4 regions of the Lysinibacillus sp. NPDC097195 genome follow, and region 1 is predicted to be linked to each of the others. Evidence: riboswitches for the same ligand, from Rfam matches in the RefSeq annotation. Region 1 holds a riboswitch; each other region holds the start of a gene.
What was found. A riboswitch is a leader RNA that binds a small molecule or an ion and turns the genes downstream of it on or off. The one in region 1 is predicted to bind cobalamin.

Region 1 (5,063 bases):
AAGCCCCAGCATTAAGTTCATCGTAATGGCCAATGCTGAAATTTTTGTTGCCTCTAAAAAACGCTTCGAACCTAAATATTGCGAAACTACAATCGCAGCACCATTACCCACTACTTCAAGTATTAGAATCGCAATATGAATATATTGATTGGCAGCGCCAACACCTGATACTGCATTATCCGACAAAGCACTTAACATAAATGTATCGGCTAAGCCCATTAACATAAATAAGAAAACTTCTAAAAAGATTGGCCATGTTAAATGAAATAAACTAAACTGGCCAGTCGAATGTTTCTCTTTAACCGCACGTCCCAACAACTTCACTTCTCTCTATACTTTACATAAAAATCTATTGTATCTTATCACAGATTGACGGTTGTAAAGGATAGCAAATAGAAAAATATTTTGAATTACTGACAAAAAAACCCCTCCCACGGTCTTGCTGTGAAAGGGTGTCTGATTAGCATAAGCAATTTTCTTGTAATTGCAGGCGTTTTTCTGTTGTTAAACCAAATTCTTGCTCTAAAAATATAGTTTTCGAACCATACCGATGATCTATAGCATCGAAAGCCGCTTGTAGATAATCTTCACGAGCCGACATTAAGGCGTGGAATTGCTGCAATTCCTTGTCATTAAATGTGTGCTGTATAGCTTGTGCCATGCGCTCTACCATCGGACGCAAATAAATATTCGTATCTAAATAGTCTTGCATGATTGTTTCCTCTGGCACATCTAACGCTAACAAAATAAGCGCACCACCAATACCCGTTCGATCTTTACCTACCGCACAATGGTGGACAAGACCCAAATTAGCTGGATTTTGAATTGTGGATATTAATTTTTTAAATGCCGCATTGTTAAATGGCATTTGTGCATAAAAATCACGGAACATCTCCGGGCTGACAACCTTATAAAAGTTGTGACCACCAGTGTTCGTTGGCATTTCAAAAGTGTGGTTGCCTTTTGCGGGAATTTGAATGTATTTGGCCCCTTTGAATATTGGATTCGGATTATTTAACGCTTCATGTTGATCGCGGTAATCAAAAATAGTTTTTACCCCTAATGCTTCAAAACGTTCCTTATCCGCTGCTGTCATCTTACCTAATGCAGATGAGCGGTATAGCTGTCCATTTTTAACGACTCTTCCATCTCTCGTCTTATAGCCACCCATATCGCGAAAATTCAAGACTGCTTCAAACGGAATAACCTGCATATCAAACTGTGTCATCCACTACGCCTCCCTAATTTTAGCACTCACTTATACTTCTATTTTATAGAACAAATGAAGATATTACCAATTATCTACAAAGGCTTCTCTACTATAAGGAGTGCCTGGTATGTGAATCGCTGATAGAAGTCCACTAAACGCCGGTTAGCCTGCATGCATTGCCAAGAGAAACAGCAAAAAAGTGTTAGATTGAATCGACATCAATCTAACACTTTTATTTTGCCACTATCTTGGCTTTCTTTATTTAAATAGCTCAGGATATACAGCTTTCGCTACCATCTCAACAGCTTCACCAATACGAGGTCCTGGACGATTTGAAATATCCGTATCAATAAAAGTTACCGCTTTGTCTTGAATAGCTGTAATTGTATTCCAACCATCACGACCAAGAATTTCTCCTACCGGATCTTCTGTATAGTTTACTGTTGTTAAAATCACTTGCGGATTTTTGGCAATGACATCTTCCTCAGATACTTTTACCCAACCATTCTGATCACCAAATACATTATTGACATTAGCTGCATCTAAAATTTCTTGTTGGAAAGTACCAGCTGCAGTTGTATAAATATCTGGTTTCGGGCTAATTTCTAAGTAAACATTTTTTGGTGTCGTTACAGTTTTTACTTTTGCTTGAACATCTGCAATTTGTGCTTTAATATCTTTGTTTAATTGCTCGCCCTTATCTTGAACACCCATTACTTCAGCGATTTGTTGAATATCTCCATAAACATCTTCAAAAGATGCTGCAGATTTAATAACAAATACTTTTACGCCTGCATCTTCAAGACCTTTTAATGCGTCTAATGTCTCATCATTACCTGTGTAATACGCAAGTACAACATCCGGTTTTAACGCTACAATTTTTTCGCTATTGAATGTCACTGAGTCTGACACACGTTCAATTTTTTTTGCTTCTTCTGGGTACGTATCATATTCCGTAGCCCCAATGACTTTATCGCCAACACCTAGCGCAAATAGAATTTCTGTGTTACTCGGGATTAATGACACAACTGTTTGTGGTACTGCATCGAACGCTACTTCTATATCGCGGTCATCCTTCACTTTATAGCCAGTTTGTTCTACTTGTTGATCCTCTTTAGATGTATCGTCATTGTTCGCTTTATCTGCTGTGCCGCATCCTGTCAATACAAGTGCTAGCATTAATACAGTAAGCCATTTTAAATTTAATAGTTTCTTCACTTTATTCATTCTCCTTCTTTTTCTTTATTGGATAAGATTTGCTAATAAACGGGATTTCAGCGATGCCAGCCTGCTGATTTGTGTAAACCGCCATAACAAAAAATACATTCGCTAACAATCCTAAGTAATCGAAAAGGATGGCTGGAACTTCCCTTTCCTCCGAAACTTTATGTAGCGCGCGGTATGATTTTTTTGCCTCACTGCGACATAAATGCAGCGCAGTGGCAGCCCCCGTACCTTGTGGTAACACAAAATTTTGTATTTCATCCTTTACATGACCTACATAAAAATCATAGCGCTCGCTAAGCCATGATAAATCTTCTTCCGTTACCGCTAATTTGCCTCGTACTGAACCATTGACATGATAGGCCATTGGCAAGATAGTCAATAAATCTGCAGCCACTACTTCAACATCTTCTTCTTTTACAGCAGCTAACGCTACACCGACATGTGTTGTTAAACTATCTGTACGAATTTCAAAATCAACCGTAGATATTTTTTCACGCATGAACGGGTAGCAAGAGTAACGAGCATCTTTTTTCATTTGTAATCCCTACTTTCTATCATGAACATACTTTGCTTAAGGTGCATAAAAAAAACGCCGCTCCCTAGGGAACGACGAAAATAGCATATATAGTGTCGCCTGACGCGACAGCCAATGTATTTGCCGTATATCCTCCTAGCTTCCGAAGAGTTTTTATACATTAAATAAAGGTCGGTCTCCTGGCTCGTACAGTTCACTACGTCTATGCAGTAGCGATATCATAAAACCTTCCCATCTTAGAGCTTCCCCTTTCGACAGTGGCAATTTATTATGACTTCTGTACTTACAGTTGCGGAAACAGCTTCGGTCTTACACCGAATTCCCGATTATGCTAAAGTTAGCACCATTATTCTGCAAGAATTATTCACTTGATTAGCAGTTTATCATAGATTGAATTGAAAAAGTAGTTGTGAGATTGTGGAATATTCGAAAATATTTATACAAAACTTAGCACTATTTCTACATAGTGACCAGCTATTTGTTACTATAGCTCAAAAATTCTGACTCAAAAACTACTATAAAATTTTTTCAATCGCTTGCTCAATATCCAATTGGGAATCAGTTGGTTCAAAGCGCTCAACGGTATTTCCTTGATTGTCTACTAAAAATTTTGTAAAGTTCCAGCGAATATTACGTCCATCTAAAAAGCTAGGCGCTATTTGAATGATGGCCTCAGCTAGCATCTTTTCTTGCATATTCGCTTTACCGAATTCACGAAAATCTACCTCATGCTTTAAGTAGTTGAATAAAGGATGTGTCCCTTCGCCATTCACCTGCACTAATTCAAAAATCGGGAAAGTTACGCCATAGTTAATTTGACAAAGTTGAGTTGTTTTTTCGCCATCTTCTGGATTTTGTTGCCCAAACTGATTGCAGGGGAAGCCTAAAACAACAAAATTATTTTTGCCATATTTATCGTACATTTTTTGCAAATCCTCAAATTGGTATGTAAAATCACATTGATTGGCGGTATTGACGATTAACATTGTCTTTCCGCGATACGTCTCCATCGATAAAATTTCACCGTTTGGCTTTTCCACTAAATAATTATAAATACCCATTTCCTCAACCCTTTCTAAAATTATCTGTAAATATATTAAAGCACCAACTAGAACCATTGAATTCTATTACTGGCTCTATTGCTCGCACCTTTTCCAAAAGTAAGCAGACTAGTAATTTTGTAAACAATCCATCACATCAGTATATTAGACCTAAAATTAAGTGCATCCATACTCCTGTTTTTTATTATAATCAATAATGCTTCCTTCTTCAAAATAACACACTTGAGCATAAAAATAGCCATCTCGCTACTTTAACGGATGGCTGTCTTATATTTCTTTTTGTATTTACTATCCTGCTCTTCTTCGATTAATCGCTTTGCAATATCTAGTAGATTCTGATCATTCGTAGCATCAAACAACTTCTTGAAAGAAATAATAATATCATAACGAATTAATGTATATTGTTTTTCGTCGATACAAGTTTGAAACCTTTTCGCCAAATAAGAAACGATTAAGTCTCTTTGAACTTGGCCTGCAAGCCCTATTTGCCAGATTGCTTGCAATGCTTGCCTTGCTGTTATTTTTTTTTCATCATACGTTACTGCCCATATTTTTAAGAAATCATCTAGAACACGCTCTTCCGGATCGCTTTTTGCTGCTAAAGCGCATAAAAACTGTGCTGCCCGTGCGCGAGCATGCCCATTGTTATATGTAAGGGCTTTAATAAGCTGTTCCCAAACTGCATATGTCCAATCTACTGGTTCTTGCATAATTTTTATTAATTTTCTGTACGACTCGTTTTCAATCTCACGGTCACGCTCTGTTAAATTACTAAAAAGTTGCAAAATCTCTTTTTCCATATTTATCCCTACCTTCATTCTTTCACAACGTTTTTAAATTTAAAATTTAATATGTTACACTGTACTTAAATTAATGATAAAAAGGAGAGCCTATGAATAGATTTATAACTCGAAAGTTGATTATACGAACGCTAGCGATTATATGCCTACTAATAGCCGCATACTTTATCATACCAGTTTCTGTACCAATTATATTGGCGGGTGTTTCTGCTCTACTGTTAGAACCCATT
Region 2 (5,063 bases), on a different contig from region 1:
AAAAGATAGTTGGTTTGATTTATGGCACACACATTTAGATTTTTATGGATATGGCAATAATGACTTAAAAATAAGAAGAGAACATTGTAAAGCGCATATCGCGTTGTATTTAGATTTATTAGGAAAGCTCCAAACACTCGATCAACCATATCAATCATGGTTGGAAATAGTTGATGAAGATGCTAGTTTAGATGCCGTCTATATTCATACACCTAACCCAAATGCGGATAATTTCCCTTTGAAGATAGACAATATCAATTGGCATTGTGCTGTTCCTCATTATTTGATAGATGTAATTGACCTAAATAAATTTACTATAGGTCAATATCAATGGAACTCAACTAACAATTACATTGTACAGTCTAAAAATATTGGCGTTGAACTATAAAATTAGTTAAAGTACCCATTGCGAGTAACATAAAAAAAGCAGTCGATATGCATTCGACTGCTTTTTTGATATTTAAATATAACATTTTTCATTCGTTTTTTAGTTTACCCTTTAGAAAAAGCTACAGCACTTTTTCCGTTTTTGCCATAACAGAATTCGCTGATTCCACCCTAATATAGCCATTATTAGTCGAAGAATCGATGACAACTGATCCAGGTTTACTTTTTAATATTTGTAATTGCTCAATTAATTGAAGGAATAGCTGATGACCGTTGCCTCGTGGATGCCAATGGTAATGATAGTCATTTAACTCTTTAACCTTTTTCACGAATTGGGCGTATTCATATTCGACATATTGTAGTAATGGCTGTACTTTATCATTTTTTTGTACTAATTGTGTCAAGTCCTCTAGATAGATTTGATAAAAACGCATAACCATTGAACACAATAAATCATTAACTCTGGCAGCACTTAAAATAGGCTTGGCTTCTAAATGTAGCCGCTCTAAATTAGGTTTAGCGCGAATGGAATCAATTCGTGTAATTAAATGATAGGCTTCTCCGTTTACTTCATAGACAATGGGATTTGAGGGCATATACATCATAAAGCCATTCTTTTTCGTTTTCAGCTCGTCCGCTACACATGCCTTAGCAAAGAGATGACCTTCATACATATCATTTCGAATCCAGATTATATCTTTATTATAAAAAATCTCATTAAATAAACGGTCGTTACGAAGGAGACCGTTTGCTAAAAACTGATCGACTAGAGATTCAACAGCCATTCTCGTTTTTGGTTCTTTAGCCATTTCAATGCGTGATTGTTTACAAATTTTCATATCTTCATTGTGTTTTTCCTGTGTTGTACATTCATGAATAGTTGGCATACGCGCACCTCTTTTCGTACATATTTTCCAAAACAACTGGTCGGATGACATAAAAATACGGATTTCCTGCTATGTAAGAGGAAATCCGTGTTATGGTTATCGTACTTAACCTTAGTCAGTCATCGAAGAACATCAAACATTGCTTCGAATGGAGTAGTCTGGCTCGATACCATTGCCGTTTACATCCATTGGTTTTAGTTATTTGACGTACTTTGACGAACAGAACATTCTGTTTTGTCAACATGCCACCTCCTATTCCTCGTAGGTTACTGGTGTGTACTCGTAACAGGCAGGTCTCCTGACTTATGGTCATTGCTCCTTTTCACCTTCCCGTTCTTTGACAGTGGTATTCGAAAAGTCGCTCACATTTACAGTTGCGGGACAGTGTCGGATTTACACCGACTTCCCTTTTCAGTAAATTGCACGCAATTTACACCTATTACTACACGCTATTTAGTTGTGAAGGAAGCGAGCACAACGCTACTTCCCTTGAAGACTATTAAAATATAATTTTAAAGTAGTATATTTCCAAAGTCAAACAACACAATATTTCCCATCTAGTAATGCACTTTGATTAACCCTACGTTTTTGCTACTTTCTTTTCCTATTTATCTCTAATTATGCCAAGAAACAACGAAAGGCGTGCGATTTTATTCGGCACGACTTTCCATTTACGTCATTTTATTGAGAAATCAATATGGCTTAAAACGCACTCCAACGAAATCAGGATGAAAATGATCGATGATGAACTATCTTTTTTAATAGGAGAAGAATTTAACTACCACCAAACCCGCTGCACAATAAAGATCCACCGGTATCCATATGAGCCATCCTATCGTCCCATATAATCTTATATAAAAATTATTTGGTAGTATTTTTAAAGCTACTTTTGTATTTTCTACAAGTTCATTTTGTTGTTTTACCCCATCAGAATTATTTTCAACTTTTAATGCTACTTGAGTTAAATTAGGATTATTAAAATCAACTGCTAAAAATGCATATTGAGGATTTAAAATCGACAATTTTACACTCCTTCTTATTATCCTAATTCACGTGTCATTCTGGTCTATTGTATTCTCAAGAAAGTAACAACATACCAGTATAATCAGCTCTTTTAACAAGTTTAACAATGCGTTGACCACCATAGTCGATATTGCTGTCGTTTCCTTACGTTATGCAAAGAACGACAAAATTCAATGTAATTAAGGGACAACCCTCGTCATAACATCCCCTTTTCTTAATAAATCCAATCCATAAATTTGTAATAATTTACATTTCGTCAAATATCATGCCATTTTCATCGCTTGAAAGAGCCTTTTAGCATAACTATCTGAAAAATGAAAACCATCTTGTTCCTTATAACATTCATCGACCATTTTCCCAGTCTTCATTACATAAATACGTTGACATAAATATGAAACCGCTTTTAAATCATGTGAAATAAATAAAATTGCCATATTTTTTTCTTTATTCAACTTCAGTAATAGATCGATAATTTCGCGTTGAGTCAAGCGATCTAAACTCGACACAATCTCATCACATACTAACAATTTTGGCTCAACTAAAATAGAACGTAATAAATTGATTCTTTGCTTCTCTCCACCGCTTAGCTCCGATGGTAATGCATATAAAATGTCTTTCGATAGTTTGACCATGTCAAGCATCTCATCGTAATGTGTGTCTGGCACTTTTGAATGATGTTGTAAAGGCTCACGCAATAGCTCTTTTACCGTCCACATCGGATTTAAGGCATTGCTGGCATTTTGAAAAATGATTTGGCAATCTTTATAAAACGCATGACGTTGTTTTTTGGCAATTTGTTGATTTTGAAAAAACACTGTCCCTTTATCAGCCGATTCAAGCTGCATAATAACTTTTGCTAACGTACTTTTGCCACTTCCGCTTTCACCAACAAGACCAACGATTTCGCCTGCTGCTACATTCAGATTGATATTCGTTAACACTTGATGGTCTGCTCGATAGCTTTTACTTATGTTTTCTAGCCGAAGCACAAAAACGCCTCCTAAAAATGATTTGCAACAAGCCGTTGCGTATACGGATGTTGTGGTTGCTGAAAAATTTCCTCCACTTGTCCCTTCTCCACAACCTCCCCATCTTTCATGACAACAATTGTATTCGCTATAGAAGCAGCCACCCCTAAATCATGGGTAATTAGCAAGATAGTTGTCCCTAATTGGGAATGGTAATTTTTTAATAGTTTCATAAAATCCTGTTGATGTAACATATCTAGTGCCGATGTAGGTTCGTCTGCAATTAATACATCTGGTTTAATATACAATGCACAAGCAAGCATACAGCGTTGCAGCATACCACCTGACAACTCAAACGGATAGCAATTGAATACACTTTCCGGTAAGTTTAAATCCTTAAATATCGATGTCATAGTAGCAAGGAATAGCTCTTTCTTGTGGCCTAAACGAAGCGCAGTTAATGTATACAATTGGTGTTTCATTTTTTGTGTAGGAGAAAAGCTATTGCTCGCGTCCTGCAAAATGGTAAAGAAACGCTTAGAGCGCAACTGTACCCTTTCATCATTTGACATCTTTAATAGATTTCTTCCTTCAAAGAGTACCGTACCTGTAGCATCAGCTTGTGGAGCAAGAATACCTAGAATAGCCGATACTGTGGTGCTTTTCCCACTGCCACTTTCACCAATAACAGCCGTAATCTGACCTTTAGGTACTGCAAATGAAATATTACGGACGAGATTTTTGTTATGCACTCGAACTGTTAAGTTTTCGATATTAAACATGGGCTCGCTCGCCCCCTTTTTTAATAGTGCTTCCAATTACTTGCACACATAATATCGTTATAAAGATCATCAGCCCAGGAAATAGACCTATCCACCAAGCACCGACTAGTAAATCATTTTGTGCTGTATACAACATCGTTCCCCACGACGGAATGGCTGGTGGCACCCCAATACCTAAAAAGCTTAATGATACTTCCGTAAAAATAGCACCAGCAAAATTAAAAATTGTCACAACAAAAATGGCAGGTAAACTATTACGCAATAAATGACTAAATAAAATTTTCCACATTGGTGTACGAAACATTTTAGCCATCTGCACAAATTCCATATCCTTTAGACGAATAAACTCAGAGCGCACAATTCTAGCCGTAACAAACCACCCCGTTATGCCCATTATCATAGCCATGCGCCAAACACTACCTTGCATAATGGCTTGAAGGGCAAGCACAATAATTAAGGATGGTATCGTCAAAAATGCTTCCAAAACGCGCATCATCATCGCATCCACTGCACCACCAACATAACCGCTTATGCCTCCATAAATGATGCCGATGAAACTTGATAGGACGACGGACACTACCGCGATAAAAAGAGTCACTTTACCCCCAACAAGAATACGGGATAATACATCACGTCCTAACTGATCTGTGCCAAGTAAATGTGTCAGATTGGGTGCTTCATAAATATGATTCATATCCATAGCATTGGGCTCAAATGGCGACAATAAGGAGGAAAAAAGGGTTGTCCCAAAAATGATGCAAAGGAGTGCTATCCAAACTATTGGTATTTTCCGTTGTTTTCTCATAATAGCTTTCCTCTTCTTAAACTAGGATTGATACAAAACATGAGCACGTCGATGACAAATAAACAGAGAACCACAACTATGCCAGTTATTAGAATAGCTCCCATGAGTACTGGAAAATCCTTTACCATTACGGATTTCACTAGCAGAGATCCTAAACCTGACCAGCCAAACAAAGATTCGACTACGATGGAACCACCGAAAAAGGATGGAA
Region 3 (5,063 bases), on a different contig from region 1:
ATCGCCTCCCTCCGTATGCTTAATATGCGCACGTCCTGTCAAAAGAGTAAAGCATACATCCGTAACGGGGGAGCCTGTTAAAAGACCATGATGGTCACGCTCAAATAGATGTTTTTCAATTAGGCGTTGGTTGCCAACTGATAAATCATCCGCATGACATGCATTGACAAATGTATTGCCTGTACCACGGCTATTGGGTTCCATTAATAAATGGACTTCGGCATAATGCTTTAATGGTTCAAAATGACCATAGCCTGTTACGGTCGAAGCAATTGTTTCCATATATAATATTTTAGGTTCACCAAAAGTAAGGGCAAAAGAAAAGCGATTTTTTAAAACTTCAGTTAATACTTCAAGTTGAATAACACCCATGATATGGACATGGATTTCTTGGAATCTTTCATGCCAAACAACGCGTAAGGAAGGCTCCTCTGCCTCAAGTAAACGGAATACTTGTAAAACTTCTTTTATATGCTGTTGTCCTTCATATTGTACTTTAGCTTGTAACGTAGGCACCAGCTCATACGGTTGAGAGGGTTGTGTAGCACCTAAAATATCGCCGATTTTTGCTAGACTTAGCCCTTTGACGGCAAATATTTCTCCCGCCTGAACTTTTTGTGTTGTTTCAAAACGGTGCCCATTATATAAACGAATTTCTGTTATTTTTTCTGTCACATCACCAAATGTGAAGTCTTGGCGAGTATGTAATGTTCCTTGCAAAGCTTTGATAAAAGTTAAGCGCTGTGTACCATCATGACGAATTTTAAAAACCTCACCTTGAAATGTTGCTTGTTTGTCAAAATGCACTTCTGTAAGAAGAGGAAGCTGTGAAAGAAACTCTTTTATTCCAACATCTTTTAATGCTGCACCAATAAAACATGGAAACGCTTGCTCTTGTTGTATCATCTTTTGCAACTTTGATAAGCACATTTGGCCGTCGATCGTTTCTGTTAAAAAGGCATCAAGAAGTTGTTCATCACGTTCGGCTAACCACTCTGCAATATGCCCATGAACTGAATCATTCGTAAGTGGAGCTTCTATTAGGAGAATATCGCTCGAACATTCTTTATGCAGTTGCTTCATAACAGCATCCACATCTGCACCTTCACGATCCATTTTATTAATAAAGAAAAACGTTGGGACGTGGTATTGGCGCAATAATTGCCAAACCGTTTCAGTATGGCCTTGTACACCCTCAACAGCACTGACGATAATAATGGCGTAGTCCATCACACGAATTGCCCGCTCCATCTCTGGTGAAAAATCGACGTGCCCAGGTGTATCAATTATTGTATATGTATCGTTGCCAATTTGCATCCGGCCTTGTTCAGCAAAGATCGTAATGCCGCGCGCTTGTTCAATCGCATGATTATCTAAAAAAGTATCTTGATGATCCACTCTTCCTCGTGTTTGAATACTATTAGTATGGAATAATAATTGCTCACAAAAGGTAGTCTTGCCTGCATCGACATGTGCGAGTACACCAATCGTTTTATACATAAAATAATCCTCATTTCTATTTTTCCTATAGACTTATTGTAACAGAAAGTAGGTAAAAACATTTCATGTCAAATAGTTGTTGTTTATGTTTAGATAGTGGTGGAAAATTCATAATTATTCATTTTAGATTTTATTTTGTCATTGAAAACAAAAATAACTTCTGCTAGGCTAATTTTAGAACTGCATACTTCTATATATTGGTGCAAATGGTTTTGCCATTTGCTTAAAAGGGAAATCGGTGTGAATCCGATGCTGTCCCGCAACTGTAAATGGGGAGTTTATACAATTGTCACTGTAGTGGAACTATGGGAAGACGTATAAATGTTGAACCTAAGCCAGGATACCTGCCAATATATTATATTTACTAACAACCACGAGGATGGGGATAGTGATTGGTTTTATAACCATTGTTTTTCACTATGCCGCCCTCTTGGAAACAAGGGGGTTTTTTCCGTTCTTTGTGCGAGGAGCTAGTCAAGCAAAAAACGTAAACTTAGTAGCACAGAAGTCTATTGATTTCTATCTATACAAATGAATTTAATTTAAAGGAGAACAAACATGATCAAAAGGAATGGCAAGTGGCTAGTTGTTGCAATGGCTTTATTATGTATTTTAGTGGCGTGTAGTGCGAAAGATGACGCACAGAATGCATCACAAAAAGAAAACATCGAACCAGCACAAACAGCATCAACTGAAGTAACGATTGAGAATAACGATACGACACAAGTGTATGCAGAAGCACCAAAAAAGGCGATAAGCTTAAATCAGCATGTCACAGAAATCATGTTGGCATTAGGCTTAGAGGATTCAATGGTCGGCACTGCTTATTTGGATGATCAAATTTACGAACCACTACAGGCAGCATACGATAAAGTACCAGTACTAGCTGAACAGTATCCAACAAAGGAACAAATAATTGATAGTGAAGCCGATTTTTTATACGCAGGCTGGAAAAGTGGCTTTAGTGAAAAAGGGGTGGGTACACCTGAAGAGCTTGAAGCACTTGGAATTCACACCTATTTACATACATCTTCAAGTATTACGAAACCAACGTTAGATGATATTTTTACGGATATTCGGAATATCGCAAAAATCTTCCGTGTGGATGAACGTGGGGAAGCATTGATTCAGCAGATGACAGCAGATGTCGATGCAGTCCGGGCAAAATTACCCCAAAGTGAACAAAATTTACGCGTCCTTGTCTATGACAGTGGCGATAAGGAAGTCTTTACAGCAGCACAAAATTTTATGAATGAACTTGTCACTGTGGCGGGTGGTACAAATATTTTTGGCGATATAGAATCAGGCTGGACTACGGTTTCAAAAGAAGCAACTGTTGAACGTAATCCTGAGGTCATTGTTGTGATTGATTATGGTTCACAAACAGCAGAAGATAAAATTCATTTCCTAAAAAATGATCCAGCATTAAAAGAAACAACTGCTGTGAAAAACGAACGCTTTGTTATTTTACCATTGTCAGCTGCGTCGGAAGGAGTTCGGGCTGCAGAGGCAATTGAAATATTAGCTAAAGGATTTTATCCTGAAAACTTTTAATAAACGAGCTAGCGAAATGCTAGCTCTTTTCCATAAGGAGCGTAGACAATGAATGCATTTCGTTCAAATATACCAGATTGTACATTTGAAAAACTCAATATGGATGGCGATTATACACGACTTGCCATAAGTCCAGGCATTATTAATAAACATTATACAGCGGCTCAACTTCAAAAGATTGCGGAGGTTATAGGCGACAATGGAGCAATGAAATATTCGGCATCCTATAGCATGTTGCTGTCCGTCCCTACACAAACGGTTCAGCACGTGATGTCGGAACTTGAAGAAGCGGGGTTATATATTGCCGAAGCAGGTTCTGTTGTTGCGATGAAAGCTTGTGATTTTTGTGATGGTGATAAAATGGAAGCAGCCAGCATAACAGAACAGTTATATCATCATTTCAAGGGACAAACTGTGCCATCAAGATTACGATTAAATATAAATGGTTGCGCATCTGCTTGCTACAATGCCGTCTATGATGATATAGGTCTTGTCTATCAACAGGATAGCTTTGATGTTTACTTAGGCGCTGTGCCAATGGGCGCTCAAGCTAAGCCAGGTATACTGTTTGCCAAAAGGATTTCAGTACAAAAAATTGAGGGTTTTCTTCAGCATATTATTACGCTCTATCAAAATCATGCACGTCCTAATGAACCTTTCCATAAATTTTATCGTAGAACAAAGTCGGCAGATTATTGGGAAACGATTAATGATAGGTAAACTTATATTTAGTGTTAGTTTGGCATTAGCCAATCTAACACTTTTTTTATTGGACATATATACCGGAAGCTTAGGCGAATAAAAAATATGTCATGGGCTCACGCTAAGCTGATTACATTTAAAGGGGATGAGGAAATGTTTAATCGTTTATCAGCACATAATGGTGTGTTTCGGTTGCCGCCAATTCAGCGCAAAAATAATAAAGAGTTAGATGTTGCGATTGCAGACCTCGAAGCAAGAGGATTTCGTTTAGTAAAACGTGGAATTCAAAAAGGTTTAAAACAAACGCCTTCTTACAATAAAGTCTGGGCGATAATGGAAAAGCTGATGACTTAACATTTTTCAGAAATGCAAAAAAGCTGCTTCGATTTCTCTCTGCAGCTCCATAAGTAGTGAAGCACTACGAAAATTTATTTTGGCTCTTTACTGTCTTTTTATACTTGTAATTTAACTGCTTCGAAGAGAAGATAAGTTTTGTTAAAAATTAGGAAAGAGGGCTTTTGCTTTGGAAAATAAATTAAACTACGGTGAAGATTACAAATATATTCCTGCAACTTCTGTGAGAAGTGGTGTTGGTATAGAAGTATTAGATGATCTCTACCAGTATACGGTTCAAATTGTCAATATAGTGCTATATGGTCGTCCACGTACACAGGATTTTGTGTTAATTGATGCTGGCATGCCAAAAAGTGCTGAGAACATTCTAGAAGTAGTTGAAAAACGCTTTGGTTCTAATTCTAAACCGAAGGCAATCATTTTAACTCACGGTCATTTTGATCATGTAGGGGGTATTATCGAATTAATAAAGCATTGGAATGTCCCTGTTTATGCACATAGTTTAGAACTACCGTATTTAACAGGAAAAGAGCATTATCCTGAACCCAATCCCGCTGTAAGCGCTGGGTTGATAGCCAAGATGTCCCCTTTTTTTCCACATGAAGCGATTAACTTAGGTGAAAATATTAATGAAATGCCAGCCGATGGTAGTGTTCCCTATATGCCTGGATTTCGCTGGATTCATACACCTGGTCATACACCTGGCCATATTTCTTTATTTAGAGAGGAAGACGGTACATTAATTGTTGGGGATGCTTTTGTTACAGTAAAACAAGAGTCACTTTATAAAGTATTAACCCAGCAAAAAGAGATAAGTGGTCCACCCCAATATTTTACGACCGATTGGTCAGCTGCCAAAGAATCTGTTGTCAAGTTAGCGGCATTGAAACCACAAGTAGTGATTACTGGTCATGGATTACCTATGGTTGGTGAAGAATTGACGGAAGCGCTGC
Region 4 (5,063 bases), on a different contig from region 1:
GTAGATAGAGCAACCAAGGCCACCCACTAGTCCAAGAACAGCACTTAAAAGCATAAATAAAAACATCTTTAACACATACGGATTGTCACCATTGGCTATACCCGTATCAATCATATGTTGCATAATGGTCGGTTGAATTAAATCCATCGTCACTTCAAGCACCATTAACATTGGTGCAATCAGCGTAAAAAATTTATAGGGCCCTAGATAGCGCCCTAACTGTCTAACTGCCTGCATTCTTTCGTCTCCGTTCCTTGTAAATCACATTCGCTTTCCATTATAACTGAAAATCATTCCCAATTGGCAAATAATTTTTCGGGTCACGTAATATTTAGACAACAAAGATTCCCTACCGAATTTTCAGAATTGTTTGCGTGCCTGTCACTCTTTCTCAAACAGATAAGCCGCAACCATCGCTATTGTGCGACAAGTTGCGACTTTCATTATGGTTGTATCCTCTTGTAAAATTTCAGAATTGTTTGCGTGCCTGTCACTAACAATTACAAGTCATCAAAGCCGTTATCTTCTACATTGACTTTGACATATTGACGGGAGCGTTGCTCGAAGAAATCCGTTTTTCCTAAGTCTACATCCTCGTAAGCTTTAATCCATTTAAGTGGATTTTTACGATAGCCATCAAACGGACGCTCTACACCTAATTGATTGCAGCGAACATTGGCATAGAAATGAACATAGTCATGGACATCTTCCACATCAAGTCCTTCAATCTTGTCGCCGATTACTTCATTTGCCCAATCAATTTCTAGCTGAACAGCTTCACGGAAAATTTCTTGCACACGTGCCGCCCATTCTGGTGTATCATATTGCGGATATTCCGCTAGCAGTTCCTGATAAATTTTCACAAATAAATCAACGTGTAGCTGTTCGTCGCGGTTAATATAATTGATCATCGTTGACGAAGCTACCATTTTTTGATTGCGTGCTAAATGGTAGAAAAAGGCGAAGCCCGAATAGAAAAATAAACCTTCTAAAATAACATCATAAATAATAGCCTCTAGCATATTTTCAACGTTTGGTTCCTCTGAAAATGCCTGATAGCCTTTCATTACAAAATCATTACGACGCTCTAGCACTGGCTCTGTACGCCAAAAGTCAAATGTACGGTCCTGCTCATCTTTATTGACGATACTGGAAAGCACGTAAGAGTATGAATGATTATGGATAACCTCTTGCTGCGCTAAAATAATCATTAAGGCATTCAGGCTCGAATCCGTTAAATAGTCTGCAACTTTACCAGCAAAATCTGTTTGCACACTGTCTAGCAGTGCTAGTAAACCGATAATTTTTAGAAATGATTCTTGTTCATGTGTTGATAACGTTGGGAATTGTTTAACATCATTGCTCATATTAATTTCAAAAGGTGTCCAGAAGTTCCCAAGCATTTTTTTATATTTTGGATACGCCCAACTAAATCGTACGTCATCCCAGTTTAAAATATTGGAAGAGCGCCCGTTGACAATAGCAGTAGAACGGTTTGGCGCTTCCTTATCCATCATTTTTCGTTTTGTAATTGTTGTCATTAATTGTTCCTCCTAGCTCGCACAAGACTCACATTCTAGCAACTCAACAGAAGTCGAGCGCACATAATAAGTCGTTTTCACACCACTTGCCCAAGCATTTAAATGTAACGCGAGTAAGTCTTTTGCTTGAATCGTATTTTGTACATATAAATTTAGCGAAATCCCTTGGTCGATATGACGAGCACGTGCTGCATTTTGTTTTATTGTCCAGTTTTGATCGATAAAGTACGCAGACTTATAATACCAAGTCGTCACGGGTGATAAATCCGGTACTGTAACTGGAATTTTGTAATCCTTCTTCTCTTCCGAATAACTTTTTTGGAATATCGGATCAATTGTTGCTGTACTGCCTGCTAAAATAGATGTCGATGAATTCGGTGCTACAGCCATCACATAGCCATTGCGCATCCCATAGCTTGCAACATCCGCGCGCAATGCTTGCCACTGTTCACTGTGATAGCTACGCTTGTCAAAATATGCTCCTGTTTGCCAATCGGAGCCCTCGAATAGTGGGTAAGCCCCTTTTTCACGCGCAAGGTCATTTGATGCTCGTATCGTTAAATAAGCAATTTGCTCGTATAATTTATCGGCAAAATCCACGGCCTCATCCGACTCCCACTGAATTTCTTTCAAAGCTAGTAAATGATGCCAGCCAAACGTGCCAAGTCCAATACCGCGGTAGCGGGTATTTGTGCGCTCTGCTTGCTTTACTGGAATGGTGTTTAAGGCAATGACATTATCTAACATGCGTACTTGAATCGGTATTAAACGCTCTAATACGTCAGCAGGTACTGCCTTACCTAAATTGACAGACGATAAATTACAGACAACAAAGTCTCCCGGTTTACGACGCGTGACAATAACATCATCTTCTAACGTAATCGATTCAAATTGCGTTGGCGACATGTTTTGGAAAATTTCAGTACATAAATTAGAACTATAAATTATGCCTTCGTGCTTATTAGGGTTCATGCGGTTCACTTCATCACGGTAAAACATGAACGGTACACCTGTTTCAAGTTGAGAGCGCATAATACGTTTCATAATATCAATCGCAGGTACGACTTCCCGACTTAATAAAGGATTGGCAATACATGCTGCATATTTTTCACGGAAAGAGCCTTGCCCTTTTTGTTCATCATAATAATCCTCCAGTGAGAAGCCCATCACTTCACGCACTTCATGAGGATCAAATAAATGCCAATCTTCACGAGCTTCGACCGCTTCCATAAAGATATCTGGTAAACATAATCCGGTGAAAATGTCATGGGCACGTAAGCGCTCGTCTCCATTATTTAAACGCAAATCTAAAAAGGTAAAGACATCCTTATGCCAAACATCTAAATACACGGCGATAGCCCCTTGACGTTGACCAAGCTGATCCACCGAAACAGCTGTATTATTAAGTTGTTTGATCCATGGTAGCACACCACTTGACGCGCCTTTAAAGCCTTTAATAGAAGAGCCACGACTACGGATTTTCCCCATATACACGCCAATACCGCCACCATATTTTGATAATGTTGCAACATCTGTGTTTGTATCATAAATACTTTGTAAACTATCATCCACAGTATCAATAAAGCAACTTGAAAGTTGACCATGCGTTTTTCCAGCATTAGATAATGTCGGTGTCGCCACTGTCATATATAAATTACTCATTGCCCAATACGATTCACGGACTTTTTCTAAGCGATTTTCCGTTTCATCTTGCATCAATGTCATGGCAATGACCATCCAACGCTCCTGCGGTAATTCCACTGGTGTTTTCGTATAATCACGGACAACATAGCGATCCATTAATGTTTTTAAACCGATGTATGTAAATAGCTCATCACGGCTCTGTTCAAGATAGGATGCAAGTTCCGCTAGCTCTTGTTCACTATACTTTGTCGTTAAACATGCATGATAAAGACCTGCCTCTGTATAGCGTGCAAGCTGCTCCGGAAAGACTTTATAAACGTCTTCCTTTGCAACACCACGGTTTGTAGCAAATTGACTATATAATTTTTCTAAGTAAATTTGTGCAGCGACAAATGTCCAATAGGGCTCTTCTTCATCGATTAGACTAAGTGTTTGTAAAATCATCGCATCCGCCCAAGCTTCAAACGTAGCCTCTTCATTTTTACGTAGCCAACGATCCGATAATCTTACAAAGCTTTCAAGCTCATCCTCCGTGTAACTTTTCTTCAACTTAGCCATGTGCTGTTCAATTTGTATTGTCATCTTTACATTCTCTCCCTTTCTCAACAGCCAACACATCAAAAAAGCGATTACACACCATAGTTCGGTTGCGTAATCGCTGTAAAATTGGAAATGGAAATGAAGGATATGTACACATCAAAGTGGACAAATCTCTCGCTTCCACTTCTCAATCCCCGAAGATGTGTTGCTGTCTTGAACAACTCGGCAGGTCTCCTGGCTCATGCTTCACTCAAATAATGGCCTTCCCGTTTTTTCACAGTGGCATGTTCATTATTTGTCAGCATTTACAGTTGCGGGGACAGCTTCGGCTTTAGATGTCTCTATTTCCGAATTCCCTTTTAAACCATACTGGTACCGCTTGTCCAACATACTATATATTGTGTTTCAATCTCTCAATTAATCTAACATATTGTGTTTCTCGTTTCAATAGGTGTTTTGTCCCTTGCAATTTTAAAAATCTTACTTTTGCTCGAAGCAAGCCCTATTCCAATGCAGTTTTACACAGTTTCTCAAAATTTCGAGTAAAAATTTTTTGTGCTAATTGCTCTTTCTGTGGATCAATTCCGAGTAAAATAACGGCACAAGGTCCTGCAGATTTTGCCATATCCAACGAACTTTTAAGTGGTTGCTGACCAAAAAGTCGTGAAAATTCAGCTTGCAGTCCTTGCGATCCTACCGGCCACACTTGTTGGACAATTTCCTCACGCCATGCATGATAAATGGGCTGAAGTTGGGCGACATCTTCAGCCTGTTCAAGCACTTCTTGGCCAACGAGTGGCACACCATATGTGTACCAACTTAGTTTTCCACGTTCAAATGATGCCCTTTGTTGGATTTCGCCTAACATTGTCACCGATAAGCCCGATTGCAGAGTCGGCATATTGGATTCTGAACTTCCTGTTATAGGTGGACAATCCATCCCTACTTCATCAAAAACTTGCTCAAGTCCTGCGATATAGCGCGACCATGCTGCATCTCCTGAAAAATTAGCAAGTATGATGTGACTCGGTATGGCATTTGCTGCAAGCTGTTCTAAAAAAGTAACACGCGCTGTTAAATAAGCGGTTAAAGTATCTGATGCACAGACGACATCTTGTGGCTTCTCACCAATTGCTGCCGCATTGTCTGTAGTAGCAATTAAGTGTCCTATTTTTACGGCATTCCTCAATTCGCTCGACCTGCCTTACGAACAAACACTTTTGACAGCACGGGTATAACAACTGCCACAATTAGAAGGTTAATGACCGTTGCCATGAAAATACCCGGCAAGGATGCCCAGAAAAAAGCTGGACTAATGATAAAATAAAATGGCAGTGG

Region 2: another riboswitch for cobalamin. It lies ahead of ACIQXI_RS05260 (hypothetical protein); the one in region 1 lies ahead of ACIQXI_RS18795 (hypothetical protein).
Region 3: another riboswitch for cobalamin. It lies ahead of ACIQXI_RS05275 (ABC transporter substrate-binding protein); the one in region 1 lies ahead of ACIQXI_RS18795 (hypothetical protein).
Region 4: another riboswitch for cobalamin. It lies ahead of ACIQXI_RS04460 (ribonucleoside-diphosphate reductase subunit alpha); the one in region 1 lies ahead of ACIQXI_RS18795 (hypothetical protein).

The regions. Positions count from the first base shown of each region.
Region 1 is NZ_JBIWDP010000005.1:115,403-120,465, forward strand. It holds gene ACIQXI_RS18780 (MATE family efflux transporter) at 1-315, opposite strand, end outside; gene ACIQXI_RS18785 (tyrosine-protein phosphatase) at 461-1,228, opposite strand; gene ACIQXI_RS18790 (ABC transporter substrate-binding protein) at 1,469-2,428, opposite strand; gene ACIQXI_RS18795 (hypothetical protein) at 2,430-2,972, opposite strand; cobalamin riboswitch at 3,125-3,335, opposite strand; gene ACIQXI_RS18800 (glutathione peroxidase) at 3,488-4,033, opposite strand; gene ACIQXI_RS18805 (hypothetical protein) at 4,285-4,833, opposite strand; gene ytvI (sporulation integral membrane protein YtvI) at 4,926-5,063, shown strand, end outside.
Region 2 is NZ_JBIWDP010000001.1:1,010,707-1,015,769, reverse strand. It holds gene ACIQXI_RS05265 (hypothetical protein) at 1-388, shown strand, start outside; gene ACIQXI_RS05260 (hypothetical protein) at 510-1,274, opposite strand; cobalamin riboswitch at 1,546-1,729, opposite strand; gene ACIQXI_RS05255 (hypothetical protein) at 2,033-2,296, opposite strand; gene ACIQXI_RS05250 (ABC transporter ATP-binding protein) at 2,561-3,286, opposite strand; gene ACIQXI_RS05245 (ATP-binding cassette domain-containing protein) at 3,298-4,047, opposite strand; gene ACIQXI_RS05240 (ABC transporter permease) at 4,040-4,852, opposite strand; gene ACIQXI_RS05235 (ABC transporter permease) at 4,849-5,063, opposite strand, start outside.
Region 3 is NZ_JBIWDP010000001.1:1,016,322-1,021,384, forward strand. It holds gene ACIQXI_RS05270 (GTP-binding protein) at 1-1,500, opposite strand, end outside; cobalamin riboswitch at 1,682-1,866, shown strand; gene ACIQXI_RS05275 (ABC transporter substrate-binding protein) at 2,059-3,054, shown strand; gene ACIQXI_RS05280 (precorrin-3B methylase) at 3,103-3,774, shown strand; gene ACIQXI_RS05285 (hypothetical protein) at 3,862-4,110, shown strand; gene ACIQXI_RS05290 (MBL fold metallo-hydrolase) at 4,280-5,063, shown strand, end outside.
Region 4 is NZ_JBIWDP010000001.1:880,517-885,579, reverse strand. It holds gene ACIQXI_RS04470 (ABC transporter ATP-binding protein) at 1-237, opposite strand, end outside; gene ACIQXI_RS04465 (ribonucleotide-diphosphate reductase subunit beta) at 501-1,541, opposite strand; gene ACIQXI_RS04460 (ribonucleoside-diphosphate reductase subunit alpha) at 1,554-3,767, opposite strand; cobalamin riboswitch at 3,932-4,120, opposite strand; gene ACIQXI_RS04455 (hypothetical protein) at 4,228-4,914, opposite strand; gene ACIQXI_RS04450 (ECF transporter S component) at 4,911-5,063, opposite strand, start outside.